Regions from separate parts of the Pantoea trifolii genome, predicted to be linked through region 1. Evidence: predicted binding sites of a transcription regulator. Region 1 holds the regulator's gene; each other region holds the start of a gene.

What was found. The regulator PurR, encoded in region 1, represses purine synthesis genes. The targets are predictions, from matches to a motif close to CANGCAAACGTTTGCNTG.
Positions count from the first base shown of each region.
Region 2: the regulator PurR is predicted to act here: its motif matches at 1,532-1,549, upstream of purM (phosphoribosylformylglycinamidine cyclo-ligase).
Region 3: the regulator PurR is predicted to act here: its motif matches at 1,843-1,860, upstream of serA (phosphoglycerate dehydrogenase).
Region 4: the regulator PurR is predicted to act here: its motif matches at 1,724-1,741, upstream of guaB (IMP dehydrogenase).

Region 1 is NZ_JANIET010000001.1:1,862,722-1,868,630, forward strand. Features, by position in the region: gene punC (purine nucleoside transporter PunC) at 1-582, opposite strand, end outside; gene punR (DNA-binding transcriptional activator PunR) at 693-1,604, shown strand; gene purR (HTH-type transcriptional repressor PurR) at 1,601-2,626, opposite strand; gene cydH (cytochrome bd-I oxidase subunit CydH) at 2,901-2,990, shown strand; gene NQH49_RS08690 (C40 family peptidase) at 3,047-3,838, opposite strand; gene NQH49_RS08695 (Grx4 family monothiol glutaredoxin) at 4,203-4,538, shown strand; gene rnt (ribonuclease T) at 4,574-5,242, opposite strand; gene gloA (lactoylglutathione lyase) at 5,350-5,757, opposite strand; gene nemA (alkene reductase) at 5,859-5,909, opposite strand, start outside.
Region 2 is NZ_JANIET010000001.1:3,033,877-3,039,785, reverse strand. Features, by position in the region: gene purN (phosphoribosylglycinamide formyltransferase) at 1-432, opposite strand, end outside; gene purM (phosphoribosylformylglycinamidine cyclo-ligase) at 429-1,469, opposite strand; gene upp (uracil phosphoribosyltransferase) at 1,700-2,326, shown strand; gene uraA (uracil permease) at 2,395-3,678, shown strand; gene hda (DnaA inactivator Hda) at 3,772-4,473, shown strand; gene arsC (arsenate reductase (glutaredoxin)) at 4,470-4,817, opposite strand; gene bepA (beta-barrel assembly-enhancing protease) at 4,927-5,909, opposite strand, start outside.
Region 3 is NZ_JANIET010000001.1:3,369,276-3,375,184, reverse strand. Features, by position in the region: gene NQH49_RS15625 (LysR family transcriptional regulator ArgP) at 1-819, opposite strand, end outside; gene rpiA (ribose-5-phosphate isomerase RpiA) at 1,001-1,660, shown strand; gene serA (phosphoglycerate dehydrogenase) at 1,940-3,178, shown strand; gene NQH49_RS15610 (5-formyltetrahydrofolate cyclo-ligase) at 3,217-3,813, opposite strand; RNA gene ssrS (6S RNA) at 3,894-4,077, opposite strand; gene zapA (cell division protein ZapA) at 4,117-4,446, opposite strand; gene NQH49_RS15595 (YecA/YgfB family protein) at 4,617-5,198, shown strand; gene pepP (Xaa-Pro aminopeptidase) at 5,249-5,909, shown strand, end outside.
Region 4 is NZ_JANIET010000001.1:3,051,966-3,057,874, reverse strand. Features, by position in the region: gene NQH49_RS14220 (M4 family metallopeptidase) at 1-210, opposite strand, end outside; gene xseA (exodeoxyribonuclease VII large subunit) at 259-1,632, opposite strand; gene guaB (IMP dehydrogenase) at 1,802-3,268, shown strand; gene guaA (glutamine-hydrolyzing GMP synthase) at 3,341-4,921, shown strand; gene NQH49_RS14200 (DUF3750 domain-containing protein) at 5,108-5,884, shown strand.

The sequences.
Region 1 (5,909 bases):
GGGTTGTTTACCTGACGCCACTTTCTCGCGCTTAGGCGAGGTTAACTGCAGCGTACCCATCAGTAGCACCACGGCAACCAGCGTTAGTGTGATAAAGATGCTGCGCCAGTGGAAGTGGCCGATAAGCCAGGCGCCGAGCAGCGGTGCCAGCGCCGGAGACAGCGCAACCAGCGGCATAATCGTGGCAAACACTTTATTGGCTTTGGCTTTTGGATAGTGATCCACCACCAGCGCCTGCCAGCTTACGGCAGCCGCACAGACACCAATTGCCTGCACAAAACGCAGTGCCAGCATCAGGCGCACATCGGTCACCCAAAGCATCCCCAGACAACCAAGGGCGAAGATGGCTAACCCCGCTAGCAAAATCGGTTTACGCCCGTAACGATCCGACAGCGGCCCCCAAAAAACCTGGGCACAGGCGAAACCGCCGAGAAACAGACTCAGGCTGGCGCTGATGGTGCCAGGTGCGCTAGCGAAATCACGCTGCATATCGCCAAAGGCGGGTAAATACATATCCGTGGCAAGAAAGCCGAGCATGCTGAGCACGGCGAGATAAGGCATAAATGCTTTAGACGACAACATGTTGATTCTCTTTTGGGCAGGTTGAACGCCGGGGAGTGTAAAAGGATGCAACGCGCTTTGTGAAACGCTAATATTTGCATAGTGCTGTTAAATTTTTTGAAGGCAAAATTATGTGGTCAGAATATGCGCTTGAAGTGGTAGATGCGGTGGCGCGCACCGGCAGTTTTAGTGCGGCCGCGCAGGAGCTGCATCGCGTGCCTTCTGCCGTCAGCTATACCGTGCGACAGCTGGAAAGCTGGCTGGCGGTGCCGCTGTTTGAGCGCCAGCACCGCGAAGTGGTGATGACACCGGCGGGCGAGCATTTTGTACGCGAAGGGCGATCTGTTATCAAAAAAATGCTGGCAACCCGTCGACAGTGTCAGCAACTGGCGAATGGCTGGCGTGGGGAGCTAAGTATCGCGGTTGACTGCATTGTTAAACCGCAGCGCACGCGGCAGTTAGTGAAGGATTTCTATCGCCATTTTCCCGATATGGAGCTGATTATCAGCTACGAAGTGTTCAACGGCGTATGGGATGCGTTGGCTGATGGCCGGGTTGATGTGGCGATTGGCGCGACCCAGGCGATCCCGGTGGGTGGACGTTTTGCCTTTCAGGATATGGGCGCGCTGAACTGGCGCTGTGTGGTGAGTCCCGACCATCCGCTGGTCAACAGCACGGAACTGGATGATGAAACCTTGCGGGCGTGGCCATCGCTGGTGCTGGAAGATACCTCGCGTGCGTTGCCGCGCCGTATGACGTGGACGCTGGATAATCAGCGGCGGTTGGTAGTGCCAGAGTGGGAAACCGGGATGGATTGTTTGCTGGCAGGATTGTGCGTCGGAATGGTGCCGGGCCATTTGGCGCGTCCACTGCTGGACAGCCATAAACTGGTTGAACTGGCGCTGCCGCAGGCTTTTCCGGACAGCCCGTGCTGCGTTAGCTGGTCAGAACAGCGCGCGTCACCGGCGCTGGCGTGGTTACTGGCTTATCTCGGGGATGCCGAAACGCTGAACCACGAATGGCTCAGCGAAGTGTCGGCTTAGCGGCGATAGTCGCGGAACGGACCGTACGCCACCGAACGGCGTTCAATTAGCGTTGGCTGGACTTCGATTGTTTGCGGATCTTCGCGCTTGCTGGTGATGCGATCCAGCAGCATTTCCAGCGCTTTTTCACCCAGTTCGGCTTTCGGCTGGTGCACGGTGGTCAGCGCTGGGGTGAAATAGCGCGCGTTGCGCACGTTATCGTAGCCAATGACTGAGATATCCTGCGGTACGCGCAAGCCCATCTCATCAGCGGCGCAAATCGCGCCCATCGCCATGATATCGCCACCGCAGAACACCGCGGTTGGACGCTGTTTCTGATTTAAAATCTGCTGCATCGCCTGATAGCCCGATTCAGGTTCAAAGTCGCCCTGAACCACCCATTCCGGACGCACCGTAATGCCCGCTTCGCTCATCGCCTGCAGGAAGCCAGCGTGACGTCCGCCGCCGGTGTTGCGCTCCATCTGGCCTGGAATGGCACCGATATCGCGATGGCCGCGTTCGATCAGATAACGCCCGGCGAGATAACCGCCCTGAAACGCATTGTCCTGCACGGTATCGGTGAAATCACCGCGTGACGCGCCCCAATCCATCACCACCATGGGGATATTGCGGTTCTCTTCCAGCATCTGCAGCAAATCGTCTGGATATTCCGAACACATCACCAGCAATCCATCGACGCGCTTTTGCGCCATCATCGACAGGTAAGCGCGCTGCTTTTGCAGATCGTTGTGCGCATTGCCGAGAATCAGCGTATAGCCGCGTTCGAAACACCGGTTCTCCACCGCTTCGATAATTTCAGCGAAGTAGGGCGCTTCGCTGGAGGTCGCCAGCAGACCCAAGGTTTTGGTGTGATTAACTTTGAGACTACGCGCCACGGCACTGGGCGAGTAGTGTAATTCTTTGATCGCTTCCCATACGGCGTTACGCGTCTCTTCCGCAACGAAACGCGTTTTGTTGATGACATGCGAAACCGTGGTGGTTGAGACACCCGCGCGTTTTGCGACATCTTTAATTGTTGCCATGAAAATGGTACTCCTGGGCTTATCGCAACTTACTGATAAGTATATTGTTAAACGTTTGCGTCTGCTAATGCTTTTACAGCCCAAAAAAGCGGGCAAAACGGTGTGTTTTAGCAGGCGAAATCACTTCATCACGCTGTTGATACAGGATGCGCAAAATCTGTTGCGCAACGAAAGGCGGCGATTCTAGCAAGCTGATGCGTATAAAACGAGATTTTTGCCCATTGCTGTGCGAAAATCGCTTTAACCCTAATAATTGTGTGACTAAGGAGTTGTGATGAATACCGACCTGAAACTGGCGCTAATGACCACTGTTGGCGCACTGTTGATGATTATCGCCTTCAGCTTTACCGCGATCATGCATTAACAAAAAAGCCGGAGCTGAGAACAGCATCCGGCTTTTTTATGATTGTTGCGCAACAACTAGCGAATAGTTTTTGGCGTCATCATGCGACGCGCGCCCACATAGTGTTTCTGCCAGTAATCCTCACCCAATGCGCTGATCTGAATATCTTTGCCGGTACGCGGCGACTGAATGAATTTCCCGTTGCCGAGATACACGCCCACATGATCGGCAGTGCCGCGATTATTGATGCGGAAGAACACCAAATCGCCTTTCTCGAGCATTTCACGTTTAATCGGTGCCGCATCGCGCAGGTGATACATCTCATTAGCGGTGCGTGGCAGTTTGAATTTCACCAGATCTTTATAGGCGTACCACACTAAGCCGCTGCAGTCGAAACCGGTATGTGGCGAAGCACCGCCCCATTGATAGGGTTTGCCGAGTTGGCCCATCAATTTGGTCATCGCCGTTTCACGCGCCTTTTGATAACGCTGGCGGTGCGCCTTACTCATTTTGATGCCGGTCAGCGCTAACGCTTCATCATCGACGGCGATCTCAGGTGTTTTCTTCGCTAAACGTTGATGACCGTATTTCTTAGCAGAAAGTTTCAGCGGGGATTTTTTGCTGGTGGTCTTGTGCAGCGCGGTTTCTGTTTTGGTCTGTTTTTTGAGTTTGAATTTTTGAACAGCAGTCAGGCGCGATTTTTTGGTGGTGGTTTTCACCGGGCGTCGTTTGCGGCGCTCGTCTTCACGTGCGCTCTTTTTCTCTGCTTTAAGCGAACTGGCATTAACGGGCGCATGCGGAGATGCAGCAGCCACATTAAAAAACAGTTGGGCGAAAGCCAGTATGAAAAGCGTAATTAGTAGACGCATAATCCGGTTACAGGTTAAGCAGGCTGAATGAAAGCAGACTGCGGCAAAGTGAGAGAAATCTGATCAAGTGACCAGCGCCGAGGCAATTCTAATCCACTTTTTTTCCAAAAGGTAAGGCCTTTTTCCATTAATATGTTACCAGATTGATTCTGTAGCAAAAATGAGCGATTTCAGCTGGTTAACGCAGCGAAACTATTGCTAATTATTAATTTATTAATGCCAATTAATGATATGAAAATGTTATTTGTCATGCGTTAACTTAACAAACATGGCGATTCGCCAGTGCAAACGCAAAATCCCGTTTTCAGTCCGGGAGCGAAATCGCTACAATAAACAAACACGAAGTAGAAGATTAAGGAAGGCAATAATGAGTACTGTTGAAAAAATTCAGCGTCAGATCGCAGAAAACCCGATTCTGCTGTACATGAAAGGTTCTCCGAAGCTGCCAAGCTGCGGTTTCTCGGCGCAAGCCGTGCAGGCGCTTTCTGCCTGTGGCGAGCGTTTCGCATACGTGGACATTCTGCAGAACCCGGATATTCGCGCTGAAATGCCAAAATACGCTAACTGGCCAACTTTCCCGCAGCTGTGGGTCGATGGCGAACTGGTCGGCGGCTGCGACATCATCGTTGAGATGTTCCAGCGCGGCGAACTTCAGCCACTGCTGAAAGAGACCGCTGAGAAGTATAAAGAAGCGGAATAATGCAGAAGGCCGACAAATGTCGGCCTTTTCTTTGCTTACTCGGCAGACGCCTCGTCTGCAGATTCTTCACTGAAAGCCAGCGGCCAGCCGCCCAGGCGTTTCCAGCGGTTCACCAACTCACAAAATAGCGTCGCGGTTTGCTCGGTGTCATACAGCGCCGAATGCGCTTGTGTGCTATCAAACTCCATTCCCGCCGCTTTGCAGGCTTTCGCCAACACGGTTTGCCCCAGCACTAAACCACTTAACGCTGCGGTATCAAAGGTGGCAAAAGGGTGGAACGGATTGCGCTTCAGGCTGGCGCGCTCTGCGGCCGCCATCACGAAGTTGAGATCGAAAGTGGCATTGTGCGCCACGATAATCGCGCGATTGCAGCCGCTATCTTTGGTGCCTTTGCGCACCATTTTAAAAATCGCATGCAGAGCTTCGTATTCACTAACCGCACCGCGCAGCGGATTGGTGGGATCGATGCCGGTAAACGCCAGCGCAGCAGGATTCAGAATGGCGCCTTCAAACGGTTCCACATGGAAGTGCAGCGTTTCATCGCGGTGCAACCAGCCGTCTTCATCCATTTTCAGCGTTGTGGCTGCAATTTCCAGCAGTGCATCGGTTTGTGCATTGAAACCTGCGGTTTCAACGTCGATCACAACAGGATAAAAACCGCGGAAGCGTTGGTGGAGAGCGTTTAAAGCGTTCGATTCAGACATCAGGATCTCATGGCAATAAATAGGGCAGCGCGCATTATGGCAAAAATCGCAGGAGGGTGCAGCAGGAGAGGGAAATCAGCCTGCAATTAGCAGGCTGACCAGCAACCTTAGTTGCCTAAGCCGTGACCGGCATGTTTATTTTCAATCAGTTCGATCTTGTAGCCGTCTGGATCTTCAACAAAGGCAATAATGGTAGAACCGCCTTTTACCGGGCCCGCTTCACGCGTTACGTTGCCGCCCGCGCTGCGAATGCGTTCGCAGGTGTCAGCCACGTTGTCCACGCCCAGCGCGATATGGCCGTAAGCGTTGCCGAGATCGTATTTATCCACGCCCCAGTTGTAAGTCAGCTCAATCACCGCGCCTTCGCTCTCTTCGGTGTAGCCAACGAATGCCAGCGTGTATTTGTACTCGGTGTTTTCGCTCTGACGCAGCACGCGCATGCCGAGCACGCGGGTGTAGAAATCGATAGAACGTTGCAAATCGCCAACGCGTAACATGGTGTGAAGTAAACGCATAACATCCTCTTTTTTAAAACGTCATCAGTGAATGACAAGACAACTAAGTATACACACTGATGAAACAACGCTGCCGCCTATCCGAGGCGGCAGCCATTTTCTTACAGGGTGGGATAATCGGTGTAACCTTCCGCGCCGCCGCCGTAGAAGCT
Region 2 (5,909 bases), 1.2 Mb from region 1:
CAGCTCGTCAGTGACAAAGTGCACTGAAGTGCCATGCTCTTCGTCGCCGTTTTCCAGCGCCTGACGATGCGTGTGCAAGCCCGGATATTTCGGCAACAGCGACGGATGAATATTCACCAGACGATCGTGATAGTGCGCGACAAAAGCGCTGCTGAGGATGCGCATATAACCGGCCAGCACCACCAGATCCGGCGCGTAAGCATCAATCTCCTGCATTAGCTGGCAATCAAAGGCTTCGCGGTCGGCAAAATCACTGGCAGCTAACGCATGCGGCGGGACATTGGCTTCCTGCGCGCGCGTTAAGCCATAGGCGCTGGCTTTATTACTGAAAACGGCAGCGACGCTGCCGTTGATACGCCCGCTTGCGCAGGCGTCGAGGATGGACTGAAGATTGCTTCCGTTGCCGGAGATCAGTACAACCAGTTTCTTCATGGATTGATAACCACACGCTCTTCAGAATCAGACGCTTTAATCACACCGATTTTCCACGCTTTTTCGCCCGCGTCGGTCATCAGCTGTACCGCTTTATCGGCTTCTGCCGGGCTCAGCGCAATCACCATGCCCACGCCGCAGTTGAAGGTGCGGTACATTTCGTGACGGCTAACGTTGCCCGCCTGCTGCAACCAGCTGAACACCGAAGGCCACTGCCAGCTGCTCTCTTCCAGCACCGCCTGGGTGTTGTCTGGCAGCACGCGCGGGATGTTTTCCCAGAAGCCGCCGCCGGTCAGATGCGAAATCGCATGCACATCAACCTGTTCAATCAGGCGAAGGATGTTTTTCACATAGATACGGGTTGGCGCCAGCAGATGATCGGCCAGTGACTTGCCATCCAGCTGTTTAGTGGCCGGATCGGTCTGGCTGACTTCAAGAATCTTGCGCACCAGAGAATAACCGTTCGAGTGCGGGCCGCTGGAACCCAGCGCGATCAGCACGTCGCCGTCCTGCACTTTCGAACCGTCAATGATTTCTGATTTTTCCACCACGCCGACGCAGAAACCCGCCACGTCGTAATCTTCGCCGTGGTACATGCCTGGCATTTCAGCGGTTTCACCGCCGACCAGCGCACAACCCGACTGCAAGCAACCTTCGGCGATGCCGGTGATGACCGATGAAGCGGTATCCACATCCAGCTTGCCGGTCGCGTAATAATCGAGGAAGAACAGCGGCTCAGCACCCTGAACAATCAGGTCGTTAACACACATCGCGACCAGATCGATGCCGATGCTGTCATGACGTTTGAGATCCATAGCCAGACGCAGCTTGGTGCCGACGCCATCGGTTCCGGAGACCAGCACAGGCTCGCGGTATTTCTGCGGCAGCGCACAGAGCGCGCCGAATCCGCCCAATCCACCCATAACTTCCGGGCGGCGGGTTTTTTTCACTACGCCTTTAATACGGTCAACCAGATCGTTACCAGCATCGATATCAACACCGGCGTCTTTGTAGCTGAGAGAGGTTTTGTCGGTCACTGCGGAATCCCCACGCGAGTTGCGGTTGGTGGCAAAAATTAAGCGCGGCAATTCTAACAGCGCAGGCAAACGTTTGCGAGTCCCATCTCATGCTGCCTTTGCATCGCCTCAGATTTTCGCCAATCCTTAGATGACGCAGGCTATTGACCGATGACATATGGCGCAGCGGCGAAAAGGCGGTATAATCCGGCGATTTTTTTTTAGCTCAACTCAATTCCGGGAGAACAATCATGAAGATCGTGGAAGTCAAACACCCGCTGGTCAAACATAAACTGGGCCTGATGCGTGAGCATGATATCAGCACCAAGCGTTTCCGCGAGCTGGCCTCGGAAGTGGGCAGCTTGCTGACCTATGAAGCCACCGCCGATTTGGAAACCGAACGTGTGACGATCGAAGGCTGGAACGGTCCAGTAGAAATCGATCAGATCAAAGGTAAAAAAATCACTGTAGTTCCGATTCTGCGTGCTGGCCTCGGCATGATGGAAGGCGTGCTCGAGCACGTGCCAAGCGCGCGCATCAGCGTGGTTGGCGTGTATCGTGATGAAGAGACGCTGGAGCCGGTGCCGTATTTCCAGAAGCTGGTGTCGAACATTGAAGAGCGCCTGGCGCTGGTGGTCGACCCGATGCTGGCAACCGGTGGTTCAATGATCGCTACCATCGATCTGCTGAAGAAAGCCGGTTGTACCAGCATTAAAGTGCTGGTGCTGGTAGCTGCGCCTGAAGGTATTGCCGCGCTGGAGAAAGCGCATCCGGATGTGGAGCTCTACACCGCATCTATCGATCAGGGATTGAACGAGAAGGGCTACATCATTCCTGGACTCGGCGATGCCGGGGACAAGATTTTCGGAACCAAATAAAAGAAACCAGCCGGCCAGAGAGTCGGCTTTTTTTTGTCTAAAAATATTCAATGGGGATAGCGAAAAATATGACCCGTCGTGCAATCGGCGTTAATGAACGCCCACCGCTTTTACAAACCATTCCACTCAGCTTGCAGCATCTGTTCGCCATGTTTGGCGCAACTGTGCTGGTGCCGATTCTGTTCCACATCAACCCGGCCACGGTGTTGCTGTTTAACGGCGTTGGAACACTGCTCTATCTGTTTATCTGTAAGGGCAAAATCCCGGCTTATCTCGGTTCGAGTTTTGCCTTTATTTCGCCGGTGCTGCTGCTGTTGCCGCTGGGTTACGAAGTGGCGCTGGGCGGTTTTATTCTCTGCGGTTTGCTGTTCTGCCTTGTGGCGCTGATCGTCAAGAAAGCCGGTACCGGCTGGCTTGATGTGATGTTCCCACCGGCGGCGATGGGCGCGATTGTCGCGGTTATCGGTCTGGAACTGGCGGGCGTGGCGGCGAATATGGCCGGTTTGCTGCCCGCTGACGGCACATCACCAGACAGCAAAACCGTGATCATCTCAATGGTCACGCTGGCGGTTACCGTGTTTGGTTCGGTGCTGTTCCGTGGTTTCCTCGCCATCATCCCGATTTTAGTCGGCGTGTTGGTCGGCTATGCGCTCTCTTACATGATGGGGATTGTGGACTGGACCGCAGTGGAAAATGCGCCGTGGTTTGCGCTGCCAACCTTCTACACGCCGCGTTTTGAGTGGGTGGCGATGCTGACCATTCTGCCAGCCGCGCTGGTGGTGATTGCCGAGCACGTGGGTCACTTAGTGGTTACCGCCAACATCGTGAAGAAAGATCTGATCCGCGATCCGGGCCTGCACCGCTCGATGTTCGCCAACGGATTATCCACCATGATCTCCGGTTTCTTCGGCTCCACGCCGAACACCACTTACGGCGAGAACATCGGCGTAATGGCGATTACCCGCGTTTACAGCACTTGGGTAATTGGCGGCGCGGCGATCTTTGCCATTCTGCTCTCCTGCGTCGGCAAACTGGCGGCGGCGATTCAGGCGGTTCCCGTGCCGGTGATGGGCGGCGTATCGCTGCTGTTGTACGGCGTGATCGGCGCATCCGGTATTCGTGTGCTAATCGAATCTAAAGTGGATTACAACAAAGCGCAGAACCTGATCCTGACCTCGGTGATCCTGATCATCGGCGTGAGCGGTGCCAAAGTGCATATCGGCGCGGCCGAGCTGAAAGGCATGGCGCTGGCAACCATCGTTGGCGTTGGCCTGGCTTTGATCTTCCGTTTAATCAGCGTATTACGCCCGGAAGAAGTGGTGCTGGACGCTGAAGAGAAGCGCGAAAGTTAAGGCTGCAAGCCGGGCAGGGAAGCCCGGTTCATCTCCGGCAAAGATCGTGATAAACTTGCGCGGTTTTCTGCCCGCTCATCCGTTGAGGTACTTCTGAACACGCCGGCACAGCTCTCATTGCCACTCTATTTACCCGATGATGAAACCTTCGCCAGTTTCTGGCCGGGGGAAAACACGTCTCTGCTGGCGGCGCTGCAAGGCGCACTTTCTCAGCAACACGGTAGCTATCTCTATTTCTGGTCGCGCGAAGGCGGTGGCCGCAGTCATCTGCTGCACGCAGCCTGTGCGGAACTCTCGGCGCGCGGCGAAGCGGTGGGCTATGTGCCGCTGGATAAGCGCACCTGGTTTGTGCCGGAAGTACTGGAAGGGATGGAGAATCTGGCGCTGGTGTGCATCGATAATATCGAGTGCATTGCAGGCGATCCGGAGTGGGAAATGGCGATCTTTGATCTCTACAACCGCATTCTGGAAATCGGTAAAACGCGTTTGCTGATTACCGGCGATCGACCGCCGCGCCAGCTGAATCTCGGCTTACCGGATCTGGCGTCACGCCTCGATTGGGGGCAGATTTACCGTTTGCAGCCGCTCTCGGATGACGACAAATTACAGGCGATGCAGCTGCGTGCTGGATTGCGGGGTTTTGAGTTGCCGGAAGATGTCGGACGCTTCCTGCTGAAACGCCTCGACCGTGAGATGCGCACGCTGTTTGATACGCTGGATCGTCTCGATCGCGCCTCCATCAGTGCTCAGCGCAAACTCACCATTCCCTTTGTTAAAGAAGCGCTGGAACTTTAGAGAATCTCCAGCACCGCTTCAGGCGGACGGCCAATACGCGCCTGTTCGCCATTGATCACGATTGGGCGTTCGATCAGTTTCGGATGTTCTACCATCGCCTGCAGCAGCTGATCCTCGCTTAACGCGCTATTCGCTAAAGCCAACTCTTTATACAAATCCTCTTTGCGGCGCATCAGTTCGCGCGCGCTGTGCATGCCAAGTTGTTGCAGCAGGTGCTGTAGCGTTGGCACATCCGGCGGCGTCTCAAGATAGAGCACCACTTTAGGCTCAATACCTTTCTCCTGCAACAGCGCCAGCGTCTCGCGGCTTTTGCTGCAGCGCGGGTTGTGATAAATGCTGACCATAGTTTGGGCATTCCTTTGATATGTTGAAACCGGCGGTCGCCATGAATGGCGACCCTACGCGTGTTCGATGTGGGTTTTGTAGGGTGCGCATTTATGCGCACCGGGAAAGTCACCCTTTCTGATACACCTTGAAGCGTTTTTGTAGCTCACGGAACTGGTCGATACGTGCGTCATAGCGCGCCTGTTTCAGGCTGCCGAGCGGCACCTGCGCGCTGGCGCTGCTCAAGGTAGAGATCGCCTGATCAAGCTGGCCGTTGAGCGCCAACCCCTCAGCGCGCGCTGAAAGTTCTTCATCCCGTAAACCCTGCGCCGCCGAAGCCTGCGCCAACAGATCAAAGGCGTTAACGTCGTCTGGATGGGCAAAGGTGTAGCGATTGAGGATACGGCTGGCGTTGGCTGGCTGTTTCGCTTCGACATAGGCGTTAGCCAGGTTCAGTTGCAGCACCGGATTGGTGCTGCTGCCTTTGGCGCTGCTCAGCATGGCGATCGCCTGCTGCGGCTGATTCAGGCCGATATCGATGTCGGTCATGATATCGAGGAACCAGACGTTATCCGGCTGTTTCGCCAGCAGCGGCGCAATCACCCGTTTGGCGCTGTCAAAGCTTTTGGCCTGCAGGAACTGCACCGCTTTGCCGTACTGCGCCGCCTGCTGCTCGCGCACGTTGCCTTTGGCGTATTCGTTCAGCAAATCATCGGTCAGCTGATTGCGGCCCGTGGCGTACATGCCGAGCGAACGCACTTTCGCCATGTAGAAATCCTGCGACGACTGCACCACCACCGGACGCATCTGGTTGGCGCGGTTACGCGCATCGGCCAGTCGACTGTCGGGTAACGGGTGCGTCAGCAAAATTTCCGGCGGTTTGGAGGAGAAGCGGCTCTGATCCGCCAGCTTCTGCAGGAAAGTCGGCATCGCTTGCGGATCGAAACCGGCACGTTGCAGCACCTGAATACCGATGCGGTCAGCTTCCTGTTCATTGCCCTGAGTAAAGCTGATAATGCCTTGCTGCGCGCCCGCCAGCGTACCGGTCAGCGCCGCCATGCCTGCTTGCGGACTGGCCATCGCCAGCAGAATCGACCCCAATGCGCCGACCC
Region 3 (5,909 bases), 1.5 Mb from region 1:
CGCAAACCGGTGCCAGTACAGCATACGACGCTGATACAGGCCTGGCGTCAAATCCACCAGCTCACCTTGCGCCAGCTCGCGCTCAATCTGCAGATGCGGAATCATACAGCACACCGAACCCTGACGCGCCAGCTGCACAAAGGCTTCTGACGAGTTAACGATATGGCAGGGCACGCTGCCCGGCGACAGGTCAAAATTCTGCTGTAAAAACGCCTGATGCATATCATCCAGATGATCAAACGCCACCGCCGGCGCTTTCAGTAGCGCAGAGCGCGTCACGCCATTTGGGAAGTAACGTGCAGCAAAATCAGGCGAGGCGCAGAACAGATAATCGAGCGCGCCCAATTGATCCACTAAGCAGCTGGGCAGCGGCTGCGGCTGAATACTCACCGCGCCGACCACTTCACCACGACGCAGACGTTCCTGCGTGCGGGTTTCATCTTCTACCTGCAAATTCAGGCGCACCGGCGAATCGGCCAGTACATCTTTCAGCGCGGGCAGCAGCCAGGTTGCCAGACTGTCGGCGTTGACCGCCAGCGACAGCAACAGCGGCGTGGTTCCACCGTTGTCATCACCCAGCCACTCCTCTTCCAGCAGTTCAACCTGATGTAACAACGCCAGTAATTTTTGTCCCTGCTCGGTCGGACGCGGCGGCACGGTGCGCACCAGCAGCGGCTGACCAAATAAATTTTCCAGCTGTTTAATTCGCTGTGAAACCGCAGATTGGGTAATGCAGAGTTTTTGTGCCGCACGCTCAAAGCCGCGCTCGCGAATCACAGCATCCAGCGCCTGAAGCGTTCGATAATCCGGGCGTTTCATTATTGTTCTCTCTCGTTCAGGGTGGACGTTACTATGCCATAAAACTGTCAAATTGTGCTGCGGCGCATTTTTGCGGGCTGGCTTCCAAAGCGTTAAATCGGCTGTCTAACAGTCGCGCTTTTTCACAGCGCCTTGTTTTATACTACGCGCACTTCGATGTCGCACAGGTTTTAAACATACTATGACCCAGGATGAACTGAAAAAAGCGGTAGGTTGGGCAGCCCTTCAGTACGTAGAGCCCGGCACCATTGTCGGCGTAGGGACCGGATCAACGGCAGCGCATTTCATTGATGCACTCGGCACCATGAAGAATCAGATTGAAGGTGCGGTTTCCAGCTCGGAAGCCTCGACAGAGAAACTGAAAGCGTTAGGTATTCACGTCTTCGATCTCAACGAAATTGATGAGCTGTCGGTTTACGTCGATGGCGCCGATGAAATCAATCCGCAGATGCAGATGATCAAAGGCGGTGGCGCAGCGCTGACGCGAGAGAAAATCGTTGCGGCGGTGGCGAAGAAATTCATCTGCATTGCCGATGCATCGAAAGAAGTCGATGTGCTGGGCAATTTCCCGCTGCCGGTTGAAGTGATTCCGATGGCGCGTTCTTATGTGGCGCGTGAACTGGTTAAACTCGGCGGCTTGCCGGAGTATCGCCAGAACGTCATTACCGACAACGGCAACATTATTCTCGACGTGCATAATCTGCGAATTCTCGACCCCATCGAACTGGAAAAAACCATCAACGCGCTGCCTGGCGTGGTGACCGTTGGCCTGTTTGCAGGACGTGGCGCCGATGTCGCGCTGATTGGCACCGCCGACGGCGTGAAAACCATCGTAAAATGATCTGTCCGGCGCGCGTCATGCGCCGGTTATTTCCATCCGCAAAACATCTTTTCTCGCCAGGCTGAAATTTGGTGACTTATGTCACAAAAGATTCATCAGCAGTGAGTTCGTACTTCGTCCACTCAGGATGTCACGATTTTGTACGGCATTGTGCTGTCTCCGCGTGGGCGCGTGCTGGCTCCCAGGCAATCGTTTGTATTGCTGCGCACGAAATTTTTGATATTTTGACAGAAGGCTACCTTATGGTAGTCCTCATTGAATTCTGAATAGGGTCGGGAAATGGCAAAGGTATCACTGGAAAAAGACAAGATTAAGTTCCTGCTGGTGGAAGGCGTTCACCAGAGTGCGCTGGAAAACCTGCGTGCAGCAGGCTACACCAACATCGAGTTTCACAAAGGGGCGCTGGATGCGGAGTCGCTGAAATCCTCCATCCGCGATGCGCACTTCATTGGTATCCGTTCCCGTACCCAACTGACCGAAGAGATCTTCGCTGCCGCAGAAAAGCTGGTGGCAGTCGGCTGTTTCTGTATCGGTACCAACCAGGTTGATCTCGGTGCTGCGGCGAAACGCGGCGTGCCGGTGTTCAACGCACCGTTCTCCAACACCCGTTCAGTGGCTGAGTTGGTGATTGGCGAAATGTTGCTGATGCTGCGTGGCATTCCGGAAGCTAACGCCAAAGCGCACCGTGGCATCTGGAATAAAGTCGCCAACGGTTCGTTCGAAGCACGCGGCAAAAAACTGGGTATCATCGGCTACGGCCACATCGGCATGCAACTGGGTGTGCTGGCAGAAAGCCTCGGTATGCACGTGTTCTTTTACGATATCGAAAGCAAGCTGCCGCTGGGTAATGCGACGCAGGTGCGTCATCTCTCCGATCTGCTCAACATGAGCGACGTGGTGAGCCTGCACGTTCCTGAAACCCAGTCGACCCAGAACATGATTGGTGCCGAAGAGTTGGCGCTGATGAAGCCAGGCGCGCTGCTGATCAACGCTGCACGTGGTACCGTGATTGATATTCCGGCGCTGTGCGATGCACTGGCGAACAAACATCTGTCCGGTGCCGCCATCGACGTGTTCCCGGTTGAACCTGCCACCAACAGCGACCCGTTCAACTCACCGTTGTGCGAGTTTGATAACGTGATTCTGACGCCGCACATTGGTGGTTCAACACAGGAAGCGCAGGAAAATATCGGTATCGAAGTGGCTGGCAAGCTGGCGAAGTATTCGGATAACGGTTCTACGCTGTCTGCGGTTAACTTCCCGGAAGTCTCGCTGCCAATGCATGCAGCGAGCGCGAGCCGTTTGTTGCACATCCACGAAAACCGTCCAGGCGTATTGACGGCCATCAACCTGATCTTTGCCGAGCAGGGTATCAACATCGCGGCTCAGTATCTGCAAACTACGCCGGTGATGGGTTATGTGGTGATTGATATCGATGCGGAAAAAGATGTAGCGGATAAAGCGCTGCAGGCGATGAAGGCGATTCCAGGCACCATCCGCGCCCGTCTGCTGTACTGATTAATCAGGGCGCCATCGGCGCCCTTTGTTTTCCCTGTTTACGCTTCCCATTGCCACAGTTTCGATGGCGTCAGTATCGCGGGTAGCGGCACATCCCATGCAGCGACTGGCAGCGCTTCTACGCGCTGGCAATCATGTGCGATTCCCACCGGAAGAAAACCATGCTGCTGCCAGTGTTGCAGCGTGCGATCGTAAAATCCGCCGCCCATTCCCAAACGTTGACCCGCATGGTCAAACGCCACCAGCGGCACCAGCATCACATCGAGTTGATCCAGCGTTGCCAGTTGTGTGATATCCAACGGCGGTTCCGGGATGCGAAGTTTATTTGGCATGAGTGAAGTTTCTGGCGTGTAACGGATAAACAGCAGATTGCCCGGCGAGAAGGGATGAAGCACCGGTAAATAGACCTGTTTTTTTTGCTGCCACAGTTTGGCGATCAGCGGGCGGGTATTGATCTCTCCATCGACAGACAAAAACAGCGCAATGCGTTGAGCATTAGCGATCGGCGCAATGTTGATGGCGTGTTCAGCCAACTGATCGGCGGCCTGTTCTTGCTGTTCAGATGTGAGATTACGGCGCAAATGGCGCACATGCTGTCGGATGTCTTGACGGTCGATAAGTGAGGGCGCTGACATGATATCTAAATCCCCGGAATAATCGCTTCTTAAAAGCGATTATATCATGCGAACCGGGGAATCAGACTTGCTACTAAATGGAGATCTCCGAGATGCCGCCGCAGGCTGTAACCCTTGAACCCTTGGTTCAAGGTGAACATGCCGTCACAACTATTAGGCTTCTCGGACGGACCGAGCATGCGCACAAATTGTGGAGCGTCACATTCTGTTGGTATGAAATATCGGCTCAGGGGACTGGCCCGCTTGCAAACATCTCAGAGAAAATTTACTTCACCGTCACTCTAGCACGAGGACCATGAAGTGTTATTCAAAATTAGGGCCCTGGCGGTCAGTTATGCGACCTTGCTCTACTAACGCTTGTTCAATGGTCTGTTGCAGCATGCGGATACGTTGTTCCATGTTTGCTGCATAGTCGCGCGTCTTACCTTTCTCTTGTGCCAACTCGTGGCAGATGTTTAACGCGGCGATGAACACCAGCTGCTCTGTATTGGTGACTCTAGTGCGAACTTTTAAATCTTGCAACCGTTGATTGAGATCCTCTGCGGCCAGATTCAGCGCATCTTGCTGTTCAGGCGGGCAATTCACTCTTAACGAACGACCAAAAATTTGAATATCTACTGGTTGTGCAGACATGCCACCATCCTAACTGATTACTTCGATCGCATCTCCCTTACCGGTCAATGGGTTGGGAGGTGCGAAACTATATATACCCGAGTTATAAGTTACAACCCCTTTTCTGGAAACCCAGAGGCACCTGGTGGTAGCATAACACGAACTTATTCCGCCAACGACGACCAAAGCTTATGTCTTTACAGAACGCAACGCCTAGTTACAACGCGCTGGCCGCGGCCCTTTCACAGCAGGGCGTGGGCATGACGCCAGCCGAAATGCATGGTCTTCTTTCCGGGATTCTGTGCGGCGGCAATCAGGATACCAGCTGGAAAACCATGGTTCACGATCTCACCAACGAAGGCATGGCGTTTTCGCAGAGTCTGTCTCAGCCGTTGCAAGCGCTGCATGAAAGCCTGGCGACCACGCTGGAAGATGAAGGCTTTATGTTCCAGCTGATGTTGCCGGAAGATGATGACATCACGGTATTCGATCGCGCGGATGCGCTGGCCGGTTGGGTCAACCACTTCCTGCTCGGTTTGGGCGTCACTCAGCCTAAGCTGGAGAAAGTGACCGGTGAAACCGGCGAAGCGATTGACGATCTGCGCACTATTGCACAGCTCGGCTATGACGAAGATGAAGATCAGGAAGAGCTGGAGCAGTCGCTTGAAGAGGTGATTGAATACGTGCGCGTTGCCGCTCTGCTGTGCCATGACACCTTCACGCGTCAGCATCAGCCAACCGCACCAGAAGTACAGAAACCTACGTTACACTAAGCGCGTCAATGCGGGTGCGTTGTGGCCCGTCTTCAACAGGGAGTGCAAACATGATTACCTTGGATACGTTTCAACAACGTCGTCAGGCGTTGATTGCCCGCATGGCGCCAGGCAGCGCGGCATTGATTTTTGCTGCACCTGAAGTGACGCGCAGCAACGACACCGAATACAACTTTCGGCAAAACAGTGACTTCTGGTACTTCACCGGTTTTAACGAACCGCAGGCGCTGCTGGTATTGATCAAAAGCGATGACAAGCACAATCACAGCGTGCTGTTCAATCGCGTGCGTGACCTGACGGCCGAAATCTGGTTTGGTCGCCGCCTTGGTCAGGATGCCGCACCGGCAAAACTGGGTGTCGATCGCGCCTTGCCGTGGGATGACATTGGCGAGCAGCTGCATCAACTGCTTAACGGGCTGGATGTGGTTTACCACGCGCAAGGCGAATACGCAGAAGCCGATCAGTTGGTGTTCAGCGCGCTGGAAAAACTGCGTCGCGGCTTCCGTCAAAACCTCAGCGCGCCGGATACGCTTACCGACTGGCGTCCGTGGGTGCATGAAATGCGCCTGTTCAAAAGCGCAGAAGAGATTGAGATTCTGCGCCGCGCCGGCAAAATCAGCGCGCTGGCGCACACGCGAGCGATGCAAGCCTGTCGTCCGGGCATGTTCGAATATCAGCTGGAAGGCGAAATTCATCACGAATTCAATCGCC
Region 4 (5,909 bases), 1.2 Mb from region 1:
GCCGGGCAGATTTTGCGTTCCTTCGGCGTCATAGATAGCACGCAGCACCGTGCCTGGCTGAGCGGTGGCGGTGCTTGCTGGTTTAGCGTTATGTTCGCCCATCAAGTGCTGGACGTGGGTGAGGGTGCGGCGCGCGTAGTCTTGTTGCGCGCCGGAGCAGTTATCAATGATATTGCGCAGAATGTAGGGAGGAATAACGCTGTAAGACATAAAAAACTCCTGGCCATTGAGGTACATGCCAGAAGTATAGTTTTCCCGCTATGAACGCGCTTTGCGGCTCCGGGATTTCTGCGGTTCGAGTGCGGTAACCTGGCTTTCCACCCAGCCATCGTCCAGCCGGGTGCGCAGCAAGTCGCCTTTGCTCAGCTGTTGGGTTTTCTTCACCACCTGACCTTGGGTGTCGGTGGTGACGCTGAAGCCACGCGCCAGCGTCGCCAGCGGGCTCACGCCTTCCAGCTGTGCCGCCAGCGTGCCAAAGCGCTGACGATTGTGATTGAGCTGCTTCTCCATGCCCTGCTGTAAGCGATAGTGCCATTGCTGGAGCTGCTGCTGAGCGCGCAGAATACGTCCCTGCGGCTGCTGGGCATTGAGGCGTTGCAGCAGGCGATCCTGCTGACGGTTGGCCACCCGCAGGCGCTGATCCATCGCTTCACCGAGACGGCGCTGCAGCTGAAATAACGCGGTTTGCTGGCGTGCCAGACGCAGCTGTGGATGCTGCTGCTGCAAGCGGTGCTGAATGCGCGTGAAACGACGCTGCTGCTGAGCCAGATAGAAATCCATCGCCATCTCCATGCGCTGCTGCTGCGACTGCAAACGGCGCAACAGTTCAAGCTGATTACGGCTCACCAATTCTGCCGCAGCAGACGGCGTCGGCGCACGTAAATCCGCTACGAAGTCAGCGATAGTGACATCGGTTTCATGCCCAACGGCGCTGACAATCGGCAGGCGGCTGGCAAAAATCGCCCGCGCCACACGCTCGTCATTGAAGCTCCACAAATCTTCCAGTGAACCGCCGCCACGACCGACAATCAGCACGTCACACTCATCGCGCTGGTTAGCCAGCTCAATGGCACGCACAATACCAGCCGGCGCATCCACGCCTTGCACCGCGGTGGGATAGATAATCACCGGCAGTGAAGGATCGCGTCGATGCAGCACGCGCAGCACGTCGTGCAGCGCCGCGCCGGTGGCGGAGGTAATCACGCCCACCTGACGCGCCGGATCCGGCAGCGGCTGTTTAAACTGTTGATCGAATAAGCCTTCCGCGGCTAAACGCGCTTTCAGCTGTTCAAATTGCTGCTGCAGCAAGCCTTCACCGGCCGGATGCATGCTTTCGATAATCAGCTGATAATCGCCGCGCGGCTCATACAGCGTGATGCTGGCGCGCACTAACACTTGCTGGCCATGTTGAGGACGGAAGGTGACGCGACGATTGCTGTTGCGGAACATTGCGCAGCGCACTTGTGCGCCATCATCCTTCAACGTGAAGTACCAATGACCGGAAGAGGGCTGAGTGAAATTTGAAATTTCAGCGCTGAGCCACACCAGGCCCATCTCATTTTCCAGTAGTTGGCGCACCGTGGTGTTCAGGCGGCTGACGGTAAAAATATTGGCGGTTGGCGGTAGCGACATGTGATGTAGATCAAATTTTAAATCAGAGGGTTAATCAACTGATACTACATTGCTTGCCCCGAGGATCAAGACATTTTCTGAAAAAACACTGGAGGCAATCGGTTTCGGCCTGTATAATGCCGCGGCAATATTTTATCTGTTTTAATCGCCCCCAGGTGGAGATATTGCAATGTTAAGAATCGCTAAAGAAGCCCTCACATTTGACGACGTTCTGCTCGTTCCCGCTCACTCCACTGTCTTACCAAACACCGCTGATCTCAGCACTCAACTGACGAAAAACATCCGTCTTAACATCCCAATGCTCTCTGCTGCCATGGACACCGTGACCGAAGCCGGTCTGGCCATTGCACTGGCGCAGGAAGGGGGGTTGGGCTTTATTCACAAAAACATGTCAATTGAGCGCCAGGCAGACGAAGTTCGTAAGGTGAAAAAACACGAAAGCGGCGTAGTTACCGATCCGCAAACCGTGCTGCCAACCACCGCGCTGGCGGCGGTGAAAGAGCTGACCGAACGTAACGGTTTCGCCGGTTATCCGGTAGTGAACACCGAGAACGAGTTGGTGGGCATCATCACTGGCCGTGACGTGCGTTTTGTTACCGACCTGACGTTGCCGGTTTCTGCGGTGATGACCCCGAAGGAGCGTCTGGTCACGGTGAAAGAGGGTGAAGCCCGCGAAGTTGTGCTGCACAAAATGCACGAGAAGCGTGTTGAGAAAGCGCTGGTTGTTGATGACAGCTTCCACCTGCTGGGCATGATCACCGTTAAAGATTTCCAGAAAGCCGAACGTAAACCTAACGCCTGTAAAGATGCGGAAGGCCGCCTGCGCGTAGGCGCGGCGGTAGGTGCTGGTGCAGGCAACGAAGAGCGTGTCGATGCGCTGGTGGCTGCTGGCGTTGACGTGCTGCTGATTGACTCGTCACACGGTCATTCTGAAGGCGTGCTGCAGCGCATTCGTGAAACCCGTGCAAAATACCCGAACCTGGAAATCATTGGCGGCAACGTCGCTACCGGCGCAGGCGCACTGGCGCTGGCGCAGGCTGGCGTGAGCGCGGTGAAAGTGGGTATCGGCCCTGGCTCAATTTGCACCACGCGTATCGTTACCGGCGTTGGCGTTCCACAGATCACCGCGGTTTCTGATGCGGTTGCCGCGCTGGAAGGCACCGGCATTCCGGTTATCGCTGATGGCGGCATCCGCTTCTCTGGCGACATCGCTAAAGCGATTGCAGCAGGCGCAGCGGCCGTGATGGTTGGCTCGATGCTGGCCGGTACCGAAGAGTCTCCGGGCGAAATCGAGCTTTATCAAGGCCGTTCGTTCAAGTCTTATCGCGGTATGGGTTCATTGGGCGCGATGTCTAAAGGCTCTTCAGACCGTTACTTCCAGAGCGATAACGCCGCTGACAAACTGGTACCGGAAGGTATCGAAGGTCGCGTTGCCTATAAAGGCCGCCTGAAAGAGATCGTGCACCAGCAAATGGGCGGCCTGCGCTCTTGCATGGGCCTGACCGGTTGCCCAACCATCGACGATCTGCGTACCAAAGCGGAGTTCGTGCGCATCAGCGGCGCGGGCATCAACGAAAGCCACGTGCATGACGTGACCATCACCAAAGAGTCGCCAAACTACCGCATGGGTTCATAATCCCGTAAAATTTAGCGCCCGGCACTCGCCGGGCGCTTTTATTATTAAGTCCATCCCAATGGAAACGCCTCAATGACGACTGAAAATATTCATAAACATCGTATTTTGATCCTCGATTTTGGTTCTCAGTATACGCAGCTGGTTGCGCGCCGCGTGCGCGAACTGGGTGTTTACTGCGAGCTCTGGGCGTGGGATGTCACCGAAGAGCAAATTCGCCAGTTCAACCCGAACGGCATCATTCTCTCTGGCGGCCCGGAAAGCACCACCGAGTTGAACAGCCCGCGTGCGCCGGAATACGTGTTTAACGCCGGCGTGCCCGTGTTGGGTGTTTGCTACGGCATGCAGACCATGGCGATGCAGCTGGGCGGCAAGGTAGAAGGCTCTAACGAGCGCGAATTTGGTTATGCGCAGGTTGAAGTGCTGACCCAGAGTGCGCTGGTGCGTGACATCGAAGATGCGATTAGCGCAGCAGGTAAACCGCTGCTGGACGTGTGGATGAGCCACGGCGACAAAGTCACCGCCATCCCAGCCGGTTTCGAAACCGTTGCCAGCACCGAAACCTGTCCGTTCGCCATCATGGCGAATGAAGAGAAGAAATTCTACGGCGTGCAGTTCCACCCGGAAGTGACGCACACGCGTCAGGGCCTGCGCATGCTCGAGCGTTTCATTCGTGACATCTGCGGCTGCGAAGCGCTGTGGACACCAGCCAAAATCATCGAAGATGCGGTTGAGCGTATTCGTGAGCAGGTTGGCGAAGACAAAGTGATCCTCGGCCTGTCAGGCGGCGTGGACTCTTCTGTGACCGCGATGCTGCTGCACCGCGCCATCGGCGAGCGTCTGACCTGTGTGTTCGTCGACAACGGTTTACTGCGTCTGAACGAAGCTGAGCAGGTGCTGGACATGTTTGGCGACCACTTCGGCCTGAACATCGTGCACGTGGCGGCTGAAGCGCGCTTCCTTGATGCGCTGGCGGGCGAGAACGATCCTGAAGCTAAACGTAAAATCATTGGCCGCGTATTTGTTGAAGTGTTCGATGAGCAGGCACTGCGTCTGGAAGATGTGAAGTGGCTGGCGCAGGGCACCATCTATCCTGACGTGATCGAATCGGCGGCTTCTGCCACCGGTAAAGCGCACGTAATCAAATCGCACCACAACGTGGGCGGTTTGCCAAAAGAGATGAAGATGGGCCTGGTTGAGCCGCTGAAAGAGCTGTTCAAAGACGAAGTGCGTAAAATCGGTCTGGAACTCGGCTTGCCGTACGATATGCTGTATCGTCACCCGTTCCCAGGTCCAGGTTTGGGCGTGCGCGTGCTGGGCGAAGTAAAGAAAGAGTACTGCGACCTGCTGCGTCGTGCAGACGCCATCTTCATTGAAGAGCTGCATAAAGCTGACCTGTACAACAAAGTCAGCCAGGCGTTCACCGTGTTCCTGCCAGTGCGTTCTGTTGGCGTAATGGGCGATGGGCGTAAATACGATTGGGTAGTTTCACTGCGTGCGGTGGAAACCATCGACTTCATGACCGCGCACTGGGCGCACCTGCCGTACGATTTCCTCGGCCGCGTCTCTAACCGCATCATCAACGAAGTGAACGGCATTTCCCGCGTGGTTTATGATATTTCGGGTAAACCACCTGCGACGATCGAGTGGGAATAAATCCTGCTCTGATTACTGCGTAAAAACTAAGCCCGCTTAATTGCGGGCTTTTTCTTTCAAACGTTCTGGTGGCAAATGAATCTGGTGGCAAATGAAACGGCTAAATGAATCGCATAGTTAGTGAATACAAACTCACTCGTTTCGTTGCAAGATAACGAGTGATTTTTACTCATCAGGATGCCTTCGATGTTGCCTTTCAAAGCCGTAATGATCTCTTTTCTTTGCATCATCTTGCTTTCATTAGGCGCGAGTCTGGCGCAGGCAACGCGAAGCGGTGAGCTCACCTCTGAACGCGGTGGCTGGGCGTCCGCAAGGCGCGATTCTGCCGGTATCGCACCGGATCCACAGCGTTATGCGGCTGAAGCTATCGTGCAGGTTTATGCTGCGCCGACTTATGGCTGGAAGGGCGCCGTAGCGGTGCATCCATGGATTATCTTTAAACGCGCCGGTGAAACCCGCTACAACCGCTATGAAGTGATTAGCTGGGGCAGCGGCGATAAGGTGCGGCGCAACAGTAATCTCCCGGATGGCTACTGGTACGGCGCGAAGCCGCGTCTGCTGGTTGATCATCGCGGCAGTAGCGCAGAAGCGATGATTCCGCAGATCGAAGCGGCGATAAAATCCTATCCGTGGCCGACGACCTATCACGCCTGGCCTGGACCCAACAGCAATACCTTTATGGCGCACATTGGCCGCGAGGTACCGGCGTTGAAGCTGGATCTACCGGCTAACGCGCTCGGCAAAGATTATCGCTCACTGCTTAACCCGGTGGGTTTACCGCCTTCAGGTCGCGGCGTGCAGCTTTCGCTACTGGGTGTGTTGGGCGTGACAGTTGGCGCGGAAGAGGGGCTGGAAGTGAACCTGCTGGGGTTGAACATGGGGCTGGATTTCACACCGTTCAGGCTGCGTCTGCCGTTTATCGGCGGCATCGGGCAGAATAATGTGCAGCGCGACAATCCCTAAAAATGGCCCCGTTTTGGGGCCGTTT